2 regions of the Paenibacillus sp. DS2015 genome follow, and region 2 is predicted to be linked to the other one. Evidence: riboswitches for the same ligand, from Rfam matches in the RefSeq annotation. Region 2 holds a riboswitch; the other holds the start of a gene.
The links. Region 2 has a riboswitch for FMN ahead of ribD (bifunctional diaminohydroxyphosphoribosylaminopyrimidine deaminase/5-amino-6-(5-phosphoribosylamino)uracil reductase RibD). Riboswitches for the same ligand answer to the same signal wherever they lie in the genome.
Positions count from the first base shown of each region.

Region 1: linked by a shared signal. The riboswitch ahead of J2T13_RS13250 (DMT family transporter) and the one ahead of ribD (bifunctional diaminohydroxyphosphoribosylaminopyrimidine deaminase/5-amino-6-(5-phosphoribosylamino)uracil reductase RibD) in region 2 are both predicted to bind FMN.

Region 1 is NZ_JBNPWS010000013.1:79,832-86,060, forward strand. It holds partial or broken gene J2T13_RS13230 (ABC transporter transmembrane domain-containing protein) at 1-358, shown strand, start outside; gene J2T13_RS13235 (NAD(P)/FAD-dependent oxidoreductase) at 716-1,762, shown strand; gene J2T13_RS13240 (glutathione peroxidase) at 1,896-2,447, shown strand; gene J2T13_RS13245 (Gfo/Idh/MocA family protein) at 2,622-3,626, shown strand; FMN riboswitch at 3,798-3,957, shown strand; gene J2T13_RS13250 (DMT family transporter) at 4,089-5,048, shown strand; gene J2T13_RS13255 (hypothetical protein) at 5,262-5,777, shown strand; gene J2T13_RS13260 (ring-cleaving dioxygenase) at 5,986-6,229, shown strand, end outside.
Region 2 is NZ_JBNPWS010000042.1:28,356-34,584, reverse strand. It holds gene J2T13_RS23920 (bifunctional 3,4-dihydroxy-2-butanone-4-phosphate synthase/GTP cyclohydrolase II) at 1-352, opposite strand, end outside; gene ribE (riboflavin synthase) at 399-1,064, opposite strand; gene ribD (bifunctional diaminohydroxyphosphoribosylaminopyrimidine deaminase/5-amino-6-(5-phosphoribosylamino)uracil reductase RibD) at 1,098-2,201, opposite strand; FMN riboswitch at 2,472-2,637, opposite strand; gene J2T13_RS23905 (peptidylprolyl isomerase) at 2,892-3,329, opposite strand; gene lysA (diaminopimelate decarboxylase) at 3,614-4,945, opposite strand; gene J2T13_RS23895 (spore germination protein) at 5,069-6,229, opposite strand, start outside.

The DNA of each region.
Region 1 (6,229 bases), on a different contig from region 2:
ATCACTAAGTTACATACTTATGCGTTCTGTATCTTTATTTGTTCTTGGTTGTGGTACTTGGTTCGTTATAGAGGGACAGATGACACATGGAGAATTTATCGCTTTTGTATTGTTATCCAATGTGTTCTTAGATCCTATCCGAATGATTAATCAGGTTATAGAGACCTATCCTAAAGGGATTGCAGGCTTCAGACGATACACCGAAGTACTTGAGACTGAGCCAGATGTGGCTGATCATCCAAATGCCGTTCAAGTTGATCATCTGCAAGGTGATATTCAATTTAAGAATGTGACCTTCGGTTATGAGAATAAAGATAATGTATTGAACGATATTAGTCTGAACATTCAGGCTGGGGAATTCAAAAAGTCATCTTTTGATCACGAAGCATATCAAGAGGCCTAATCGACGTCGAAGATTGAATTCAGCCGGTCGTAGTGTATGCTTTCGAAGGTTGTTTCCTCCGGAAACATTTCAGGTGCTCACCATAGGTACTGCAAGCGCATGCTTCCGAAGTCGTTTTCTACGAAAACGTGTAGCTCCGCTCCTCACTCCCTTGCTTCATCCAATCTTCTGAGGCGTTTCAAAGAAACGCAACATCGTAAGCATACACTTTAGTGCTGAAAAGTCGACTTTTTGATCACGCACTATAACGAGAAATGTAAATGTTCATGAAAATACACTTGTGAATCTATAAATCATACTGGAGGAATTATCATGACTGAAGGATTAGAACTGTTTGATGTTACTATTATCGGTGGAGGACCCGCGGGAATGTACACCTCCTTTTATAGTGGAATGCGTGATCTAAAAACAAAATTGATTGAGTACGGGCCTGAGCTAGGAGGACGTATTCTGATCTATCCTGAGAAGATCATCTGGGATATTGGAGGGATTACTCCTATTAGAGGAGAGAAGCTTATCTTACAGCTGAATGAACAGGCAAGAACGTTTGATCCAACCGTATGCTTAAACCAACAGATAACCGAACTTGTTAAGTTAGCCGATGGAAATTTCCTATTGACTGCTGCGACGGGAGAGAAACATCTGACTCGAACGGTTATTCTGACCGTGGGGTACGGTATTCTAACCATGCAAAAGTTAGATATTGAAGGTGCGGATCGTTATGAAGTAACCAATCTACACTACACCGTACAAGAGTTAGAAGGTTTCCGTGGGAAGCATGTTCTAATATCAGGAGGAGGCAATTCAGCTGTTGACTGGGCGAATGAATTGGAACCGATTGCTGCAAGTGTAACCGTTGTACATCGTCGGGATCACTTCGGGGGGCATGAATTTAACGTATTGAAGATGAAGGAGTCCTCTGTAGACGTACGTACACCCTATGCATTAACGCAGTTACATGGGAATGGAACATCTATTGATCAGGTTACGGTCACGCATATGGAGACTGAGGAAACCGTCCAATTCGATGTTGACCACGTCATTATCAATCATGGCATGAGATGTGATTATGGACCGATACTCAATTGGGGACTAAATATTCAAGATGATTTACTTGTGGTAAACGAGAATATGGAGACCAACATTCCTGGGATATTTGCTGCAGGTGACTTTGTAAGTCATCCTAGCAAAGTACGGCTGATTGCAGGAACCTTCGTCGATGGCGCACTGGCTTTGAACAGCGCTAAATTATATCTGGATCCCGAAGCAACGAAGGTAGCGTATGTATCTTCTCATAATGAGCGCTTTATTGAGAAGAATAAGAAGATTGAAGCAGAGGCTGTCAAATCTTCTCACTAATTTCTAAACCCTTTTCATAAGTTCTTTCATATTTTCCTATTGTAAATTACCTTCTTTTTATTCTTTATTAAATAGAATAGAATAGAATGGATAGCACATAGACAATATTACATAAGGACAAGAGGGGAATATTATGAGTATTTATGATTTTAACTTTCAAGCTGTAGGAATGAATGGTCAGGTTAAATCCCTAGAGGAGTTTGAAGGGAAAGTTGTTTTGATTGTAAATACGGCCAGTAAATGCGGATTTACTTACCAGTATGAAGATTTGCAAAAATTGTATGATCGTTACAAGGATAAAGGATTCGTAGTGTTAGGATTCCCATCCAACCATTTTGATGATCAAGAACCTGGTAATAATGAAGATATTAAAACCTTTTGTAAGCTGAATTATGGGGTAACTTTCCCTATGTTTGAAAAGTTGCATGTGAGAGATGAGAACGCTCACCCGTTATTTAACTATTTGACAGCGGTAAAACCGTTTAAAGGATTTAATCCCTTTCACCCGTCATCAAAGCTATTAACTTCAATAATTAATGAGAAGGTTCCAGAGTACCTGATTGGCGATTCTATTAAATGGAATTTCACTAAATTCTTATTAGATAGGAAGGGTAACGTAATCCATCGTTTTGAAGCGATGACAGATACCATTGATATGGAGAATGATATTGAGAGTTTACTGTAACTGGTTGGTCAAAAGCCAGATATTAACCGAGGTATAAGAATGGATATAGGGGTGTCTCAAGCCATTGTTCAGGCTGTTGAGACCCCTTTTTTTATAGTGATGTGAATCTATTATTTGGAAGATATGAGGTTAGGTTTTTGATATAATAGGCTCGACAGAAGAGAGGAGCAGGATATGAATATGAATAATAGTCATGAGAGCAAAATAAAGTGGGGAATATTAGGTACGGGCTGGATTGCTTCTCAATTTGCTAGAGATTTAGCTCATGCTCAGAATGCGGAGAGGTTTGCTGTTGGATCACGTACGAAGGAAAGTGCTGACCAATTTGCTGAAAATTTTAATTTTGCTCATGCTTATGGAAGTTATGAAGAATTACTAGCCAATCCTGAGATTGATGCTATTTACGTGGCTACACCTCACCCATTTCACAAGGAGAACGTACTCACTTGTCTTCGTGCGGGCAAAGCTGTGCTATGTGAGAAGCCTTTCACAATAAATGCAGCTGAGCTCGAAGAGATGATTAGCTACGCTAAGGAGAATAAACTATTCTTAATGGAAGGTATGTGGACTCGCTTCTTACCTCCCATTCGTAAAGTCAGAGAGTGGCTTCAAGCAGGACGAATTGGTGATGTAAAATTGGTGAAGGCTGATTTCGGTTTCCGCTCAGATTGGAATCCGGAAGGAAGGTTGCTTAACCCTGATTTAGGAGGGGGAGCGCTTCTAGATGCTGGGATCTATCCCATTTCTTTCGCCTCAATGGTTCTTGGGGCGAAACCTGAGAAGATCATGAGTACGGCACATATTGGAGAAACAGGGGTAGATGAACAGTTCTCTATTCTTTTAAGCTATGAATCCGGTAGAACCGCATCACTGAATGGTTCCGTTCGACTCAATTTAACCAATGAAGCTTATATATATGGCACAGATGGGTATATTCATATCCCTAGTTTTCTGAATAGCAAATCAGCTTCACTGTTCATCAACGGTGAGGAAGTTGAGACCTTCACGGATGATAGAACGTCAATTGGGTATGTGTATGAGGCTGAAGAGGTAGGTAGATGTTTACAAGAAGGCCTTACCGAAAGCTCAATTATACCGTTAGAAGAATCTTTAGGGATTATGAAGATACTTGATGAGGTACGTGGGCAATGGGGATTACGTTATCCTTTTGAAAAATAATGGAGTATCTTCGACAATATTAGCAGTTTCGTTGTATAATGAATGCAAATAAATGAATTTCCTGAAACATGTCATTTCATAAGATGAATGTGACTATTTTAACAGAGGATTGTCAACTATTGTTGTAGTATTTACTTATAATTAAAACATCACATTTTAAACTAATTGAATATGGATCTTCGGGGTAAGGTGAAATTCCTAACCGGCGGTGAATGTTCGTTCTATCTCAGAATGAACATAAGCCCGCGACTTGCTATTCTGAATAAGAAATAGCGACTGACTTGGTGAGATTCCAAGGCCGACGGTAAAGTCCGGATGGGAGAAGATCAAGAGATTCGCATGTTGTGGAATATTAATTCCCTGCAAGCTTATTTGATCAGCCCCCGCTTCTGTCGATGATGTATCGATGAAACGGGGGCTTTCCGCATAAGAACCCCATATTCAGGCTAAGGGGACAGGGATATGGATAACGTAAGTGTAAATGGACAGAAGCCGCTATCATTACCAAAAGAACAGGGGAGCAACAGTGGCTTCTGGTTAGTCGTATTGGGTGCTGCACTATGGGGTGTTGATCCTTTATTTAGGATTCTGTTGTTGAAGTCACTTACTTCGACGCAAATTGTATTACTTGAGCATATTATTATTGCGCTAGTCGTTGCTCCAATTCTATGGAGACAACGGAGTGAACTTCGGGGAATTAGAGCGAAGCATATTGCTGCATTACTCTTTATATCATGGGGTGGTTCAGCACTTGCAACGATATTGTTTACAATGGGATTGGCTGATGGAAATATGAATGCTGTATTATTACTTCAGAAATTACAGCCATTGTTTGCCATCATCATGGCGAGAATGTTATTGAAAGAGAGATTACCCCAGCGTTTTTCCTTATTGTTCATCCTTGCACTTATAGGAACTTATTTGCTGACATTTGGTTTTAAAGTACCCTTCGGTCATTGGAATGAATTTGTTCAAATAGGTAGTTTATTTTCACTCGGCGCAGCGGCGCTATGGGGTGGTTCAACGGTCATGGGACGTTTAATGGTTGGACAAATGAAATATGAGACAGTAACTTCGTTACGCTTCATACTAGCTTTGCCTTTGTTGCTTGCTATAACATGGGGTGAAGGGGGAGTTTGGAACTTGCCGACGGGTTCTTCGGCGATCGTAGGAGTGTCACTTAATTTATTGGGGCAAGCCTTATTGCCTGGTTTACTGAGTTTACTTGTATATTATAAGGGACTTACAACGACCAAAGCTTCGGTAGCTACATTCGCAGAATTAAGTTTCCCAATGGTGGGTGTTCTAATGAATTGGATTGTGTTTCACGAGATTATTACGAGTGCTCAAATCTTCGGATTTGTTCTGATATGGGCTGCATTATTCGTCATCTCTAGGCAAAGCCAGTCTTTGAAAGCATGATGGGAGGTATGTACGGCACATAGATTACGACCAAATCGCAAATGGATTTGGTCTCTTTTCGTATTGATCCCATACTAAACTCATCGCCAGAAGTGGAATGAGGAGTATAAAAGGTTGAGTCTTATTAATCATGATTTTGGACAAATTTGAATTTATGTTAAAATAAACCTTTGAGTGATTAAATTCGTTGAATTTACATCGGAGGGTTTAATATTGAAAAAAGTATTTCCAGTTATCTTCACTATTTTAATGATTCTTACGGGGTGTACTTCTGATACAGTTGATACAACTCTCTACCAAGGCATGAGTTTAGACATCGGTGTTATAGGGGGGGCTCCTAAAGTCAGAGAAGATAACATCAAATTCATTAATATTACGTTTGAGGAAATTGAAAATAGGAATCTCTTGGATGATTTTGATGCTGTATTCATTACGAGGGAAAATCTTTCTGAAGCTTCTGACAGTAAATATGCAAAAATATATAAAAATGCTGGTATTCCATTCTTCTTTATTGAGTCTAAGAAATCATATGTACCCTTTCTTGATGAGGCATTATCCTATGAGGATTCTCCAGATAGTAAATCAAGTGACTATGCCACGGGCTATTTTCAGCTTGGTGAAGAAGGTCAATCTTGGGGCTATGGACTCTATAATAATAAAATAAATGAATCCAATATCAAAGACGTCTATTCACGAATATTTACAACGATCTTAGAGAATCAAAAATAAAGAATAAATGATCCCAAGCTTGGAGCTACTATCCAAGCTTTTTTGGTTTTGAGGAAAAAGATTTCTTTTTTATCAAATTAGATATATACTAATTAAAAGTATGCAACTAACTAAAATAATTATCGAAGGAAAATAGTTCTGTTATTAGGATCTGACTTCAAGTGGAAACTATCCACAATAAATGTAATGTTGAGAGGATGTACAACGAATGAATGTTAAAGGTATTCACCATTTGTCCGCCATGACGGGTAGTGTAACGGGTAATTTTGAGTTTTATACAGAAGTTCTTGGGATGCGCCTTATTAAAAAAACAGTAAACCAAGATGATACATCTGCGTATCATTTATTCTATGGAGACGAACGAGGAAATGCAGGTACGGAGCTTACCTTTTTTGATTTTCCGAGTATCGGACAGAATCGAAAAGGGGTGAGTAGCATCTCCGGTTCTTCAC
Region 2 (6,229 bases):
TGGGATCCATAATCGCTTTGACAGTCATCGAACGTTCATTAGCAGAAATTCCTGTTGTGGTATCTTTATGATCTATCGAGACTGTAAAAGCTGTACCATGATTATCTGTATTCTCTGACACCATCGGCTTAAGATCAAGCTCATCAGCTCGTTCCTGAGTAATCGGTAAGCAGACTAATCCTCGTCCTTGGCTAATCATGAAATTAATAACTTCAGGTGTTGACTTCTCCGCTAAGGCAATAAAGTCTCCTTCATTCTCACGGTCTTCATCATCAACAACGATAATGACCTTCCCACGCATGAGATCATATATAGCTTCTTCGATAGGATCAAAAACAATTTCTTCACTCATCATCGATTCCTCCTTGTACATTTCTTAACGAACAATCTTTACTGCTTTATGCAAATCCATGCTGAGCCAAATACTCTTGACTAATCCCAGATGGCTTACCTTCATCCTGCTGTCCTCTGGACCCGTAATTGAGCAAATGATTCACATATTTACCTAGCACATCGCATTCAATATTCACCGTATCTCCAGCACGTTTCTGATTAAGAACTGTCTGTACCAATGTATGAGGGATGACGGATACTTGAAATGTATGATCATTCACACTCACCACAGTCAAGCTGATTCCATCAAGTGTAATGGATCCTTTGGGGATAACGAATTTGAATAATTCTGTATTCGCTGGTGTAATCTCATATACGACCGCATTCTGTTCACGGGTAACTTGATGTATTGTTCCTATGCCATCTACATGTCCTTGAACCATATGTCCACCAAAACGTCCATTGGCAATCATAGCCCGCTCCAAGTTCACCTTATTCCCACTTTGAAGGTCCTTTAAGTTACTATTGCGAAAAGTCTGGGGCATAACGTCAGCAGCGAAGGAATGAGTCTCTATTGAAGTTGCTGTAAGACATACACCATTTACGGACACACTGTCTCCAATCTTCAAATCATTCATGATGACCGATGCTGAAATATGCAACACCATGGCTTCTCCTTGGCGAGTCATCCCACGCATCGTGCCCATTTCCTCAACTAATCCCGTAAACATGATGAAACACCTCCTCTGTCAACAGCTTTAGCTTTAGGTCCATACAGGTATCCCACTGATACACACATTATCTCCTAATTGTTCTACTTCCAAAGATACTAGACTTACAGCATCCCTCATGAGTTCACTTCCTGCAAAAGAGAAACTACCCGGGGCATCGTAACCTCCTACAATTTTAGGGGCTAAATAAAGTACAATTCGATCGATCAGTTGTGCTTCTAGCATCGCGCCGTTCAATGTACCTCCTCCTTCAAGAAGGACAGAACCAATGTTCAATCTACCTAGATTGGCTAACGCAACTTTCAGGTCCACACGTGGACCCTCACCACACGCAATCACTGTGACACCTGCCTCTTTAAGACGTACAGCCGTAGAATGACCCATAGAGGCATTGGTAGTTAACACAATCGTCTGTGCCAGACCATCACTAACAAGGTGAGACTCCAAAGGAATACGTAAGCGCGAGTCTACAACAATTCGGATTGGATTCAAGCCATCTACAGGCAAGCGAGTTGTTAAATGCGGATTATCTGCAATTACTGTCTCCACGCCGACCATAATACCTTGATGCCGATGTCTTAGCGTATGTACTTGCTCCCGCGCCGCTTCATTTGAAATCCATTTGCTATCGCCACTTTTCGAAGCGATTTTGCCATCTAATGTACTAGCTGTTTTTAGTGTGACAAATGGCATCCCTGTCGTAATATACTTGATAAACTTCTCATTCAATTTCAATGCACGATCTTGAAGTATACCCACTTCAACCTCTATCCCTTGCTCACGCAACATAGCGATCCCTTTACCTGCTACTTGAACATTCGGATCTTGGCAGGCCACTACGGCCCGTCGCACTCCTTCTTTGATCAAACGTTCGCTACACGGTGGTGTTGTTCCATAATGACTACATGGCTCTAAAGTAACATATACCGTGCTACCTTTCGCCTTCTCACCTGCCATATTCAGTGCATGAACTTCAGCATGACCCGTACCCCGCTCGAGATGAGTGCCCAGTCCAACCATCACACCATCCTTCACGACAACACATCCAACAACAGGATTAATACCTGTCTGCCCTTGTGCTCGCTCCGCCATATCCAATGCTAAAGACATATAAAATTCGTCATTCATAATGTCCATCATTGTATCTACATCACCTCCGAAATATGTGAATAACAAGTTGATTCGTATAAACAGAAAACCCCGCATCAGATGAACGAATTCATCCGTAACGGGGTTAGTATAGGAGATAAATAGATTACACAAAAACAAAGCTAAAGACAATTCCGAATACAAGTAACACAAAATGAAATATAGACCTCATCCGCATCACATTGTGAAAATTGCCACAACCTTCTGTTGCTTCACTTTTATGAACCGCAAATCACTATAAGTAAGTTGCGTCAGCTATTTATCCTTCTCCCATCCAGACTATACTGTCGGTCCCGGAATTTCACCAGGTCAACCATACGCCAAAGTTATGCGTACGGGTCACGGACTAAGTCGTATCATTAGAAAGTCTAACAACACCCCATCACCGTCGGTAGGGAATTTCACCCTGCCCCCGAAGGATAAATCAATATGAAATTGTTCATTTAAGAACAACTATTTATGTACGAATATTACCACCTAAGAGATAAAAACACAAGAGTTTTATTCTATATTTAATAAAGCAGCTTATTAAATGATATGAACTATCTGATTCAATGCCCTTTATACCCATCATATTTATTGGTTATTAGTGATGAATACAAGCCCAAATACCCTCTCCATCAGTTTTCATTCTGATGAGAGGGTATTTGGGTTACTATCTTTTGCTATTTGATACTCTTATGCTTCGTCCCAAACCTTAACTTCTTTCATCTTATCGTTAGCTTTGATCGTGTCTACATGTTCAATTCCACTGATCACTTTACCAAATACGGTATGAACTCCATCTAAATGTGGTTGCGGAGCATAAACGATAAAGAATTGGCTACCACCAGTGTCTCTACCTGCGTGAGCCATGGACAATACGCCTCTAGCATGTTTTGTTGTGTTGTTAGTCGCTTCACATTTAATTGTATACCCTGGACCACCCGTACCTGTTCCTGTTGGGCAACCCCCTTGAGCGACAAAATTAGGGATCACGCGGTGGAAACTCAAACCATTATAATATCCACTATTAGCTAATTTTTCAAAGTTAGCTACTGTGTTAGGTGCTTCTTCTGGTAAAAACTCGATTTCGATTACTCCACCGTTTTCTAATTCAATTGTTCCTTTTTTCATTATGATTCCATCCCCTTAAAATATTGTGTAATTCAATTTAAACTCAATACTTATCAAATCATTCACTTAGAAGTTATCTGTTATGTAATTCTGAAAAGGAGATCATTAACAGACATCCTATAGTTTACTATGAATAGGTACCTGAAAGCAAAAAAAGACGGAATGAACTCAAAATTAATTCATTACAGTCTCTACACAAGAACAAAAGGGATAACACCTTACGCTACATCAATAGTAACGTAAACGTGATCCCTTCTGATATATAACGATAACGACAACCTGAATTATTTCGTTACAGCTTGTTTAGCAATCCGTTCTGGAACAAGGTCATTACCAACAATATCCTGCAAGCTCTCACGTTTCACAACAAGATCACTTTGACCATCCTTCACAAAGACAACTCCTGGACGACGAATACGATTGTAGTTACTTGCCATCGAATAATTGTATGCTCCTGTACAAGCTACTGCCAGCAAGTCGCCACTAGTTACCTCAGGTAGCTTCACGTCCCAAATCAACATATCGCCACTCTCACAGCACTTACCAGCAATCGATACGGTCTCTTGTGCTTCTTCAAGCGCGCGATTGGCAAGTACTGCTTCATAATGGGATTGATATAGGGCTGGGCGTGGGTTATCTGTCATGCCTCCATCAACTGCTACATATTTACGGACACCTGGAATGTTCTTGTTCGTACCTACGGTATAGAGAGTTGTTCCTGCGTCCCCTACAATACTACGACCGGGCTCTACCCAAATTTCCGGCAGCTCAGACTGGATCTTCGCAAAGTGTTCTTTGACAGCATCCGTAATTGCCTTGACGTACTGGGAGACTTTTAGTGGTGTATCGCCATCCACATAACGAATCCCAAATCCTCCACCTAAATTAACAACTTTAAATACGATACCAAGTCCGGTCTTTACACCTTGTGCAAATTCAGCAACCTTTTGAACAGCAAGTTGGAATCCCTCAACCTCAAAAATTTGTGAGCCAATATGAGAATGGACTCCAAGTAACTCTAAATGGGATTGTTTAGAAGTAACCTCTACACCTTCATAGGCAGAGCCATTTCCGATATCAAAACCAAATTTAGAATCCGTCTGTCCTGTTGAAATATATTCATGCGTATGAGCCTCAACACCTGGTGTTACCCGTAGCAATACATTAACATGCACATTTTTCTCTAATGCTATAGCCTGTAAAAGATGTAGTTCAACCAAATTGTCCACTACGAAACAACCGATTCCCGCATCAATAGCCATTTCAATTTCATCCGGAGTTTTGTTGTTTCCATGAAAATGGATTCTTGCTGCCGGAAAACCAGCTTGTATTGCTGTATATAATTCACCTTCAGATACAACATCTAAAGACATTCCCTCTTGTTCCACCACTGTACACATGGCCATAACACAGAATGCTTTACTAGCGTACGCCACTTGAAACTTCAATCCAGATGCTTGAAACGCCTCAACATATTCTTTACAGCGTTGACGAACTAATTGTTCATCTACAATATAAAGAGGTGTACCAAATTTAGCCTTAAGATCAACAACATCACAACCACCAATTTCTAAGTGTCCACTATCATTTATTTTGCTTGTACCATGTAAGAACATTTCAGACAATCCCCCACTTATTATGGAATAATAATATTCCAACTGATTTTAACTCAGTATAGCAGATTTGTGAAATGAGTATAAATGGATTATTATGCAGATCATTTGTATTTTCCTCTCCTATTACTCATCCTTACTTTTCTCCGTGTTAAGTCTGGTATTATCTCTTGTTTTGTTGAAGGAAGGGCGTTTTGAAGTAGATAACACCGGCTTTCTGAACAAAACCTCCGCCATAGCCTTTGCATTAAAAGGTATAAATGGCCACATATACGAAGAATTATTGGACCGATGAAGTGTTAACAATAAGATAAGTAGAGTGATCCCAATAATAAAACCTGGCACTTTGAAGAAGGCCACGGCAAATAATAGAACCAGACGGACGATACGGTTGGCAAGACCTAGCTCATAGCTTGGTGTCGCGAACATGCCAATAGCCGCTATAGACATGTAAAGTACCACTTCATTGACAAACAACCCTGTTTTCACCGCCACGTCCCCTACTAATATCGCCGCTATGAGCCCCATTGCCGATGCAATGGCCGTTGGCGTATGAACAGCAGCTAACCTAAGGAGATCAACCCCGAACTCGATCAGAATGAACTGAGCAAAGAGTGGGATTTTGCCCTGCTCATGTGGACCGATGAAATCCAATACGGGTGGCTTTAATTCCGGATGAAGAACAAGCAAAAGCCACAGTGGTAGCAGAAACATGGATGCAAAAATACCCAGAAATCGAACCCAACGTAAATAGGTGCCTACAAATGGAGTCTGACGATTCTCTTCCGCATGTTGGCATAGATCAAAAAAGGTGGTAGGCATAATCATGACACTAGGTGAAGTATCTACAAATATAACGACTCTACCTTCAAGTAAATGCGAAGCTACGACATCGGGTCTTTCTGAATAGCGTACTAGCGGATATGGATTCCATCCTTTGTTAACTATAGCTTCTTCAAGTTGCTTATCCCCAAGTGGTAATCCATCCATGTCCACTTCTTTAATTTTATCCCGAATGACATTCACCTGAACTTTATCGACGATATCATCAATGTAGGCGATACATACATCTGTTCTTGTCCGTCGTCCAACTTGAACGATCTCATATTTCAGACCTGGATCTCTCAGTCTACGCCGAACAAGCGAAACATTCGTAAGAAGTGTCTCCGTGAATCCATCCTTAGATCCTCTGACCACACGTTCAATATTGGATTCCTCTGGATTTCGGGAAGGATAGCTCCGAGTATCCATAATAAGAACGGTATGTTCACCTTCAATGAAGAGAGC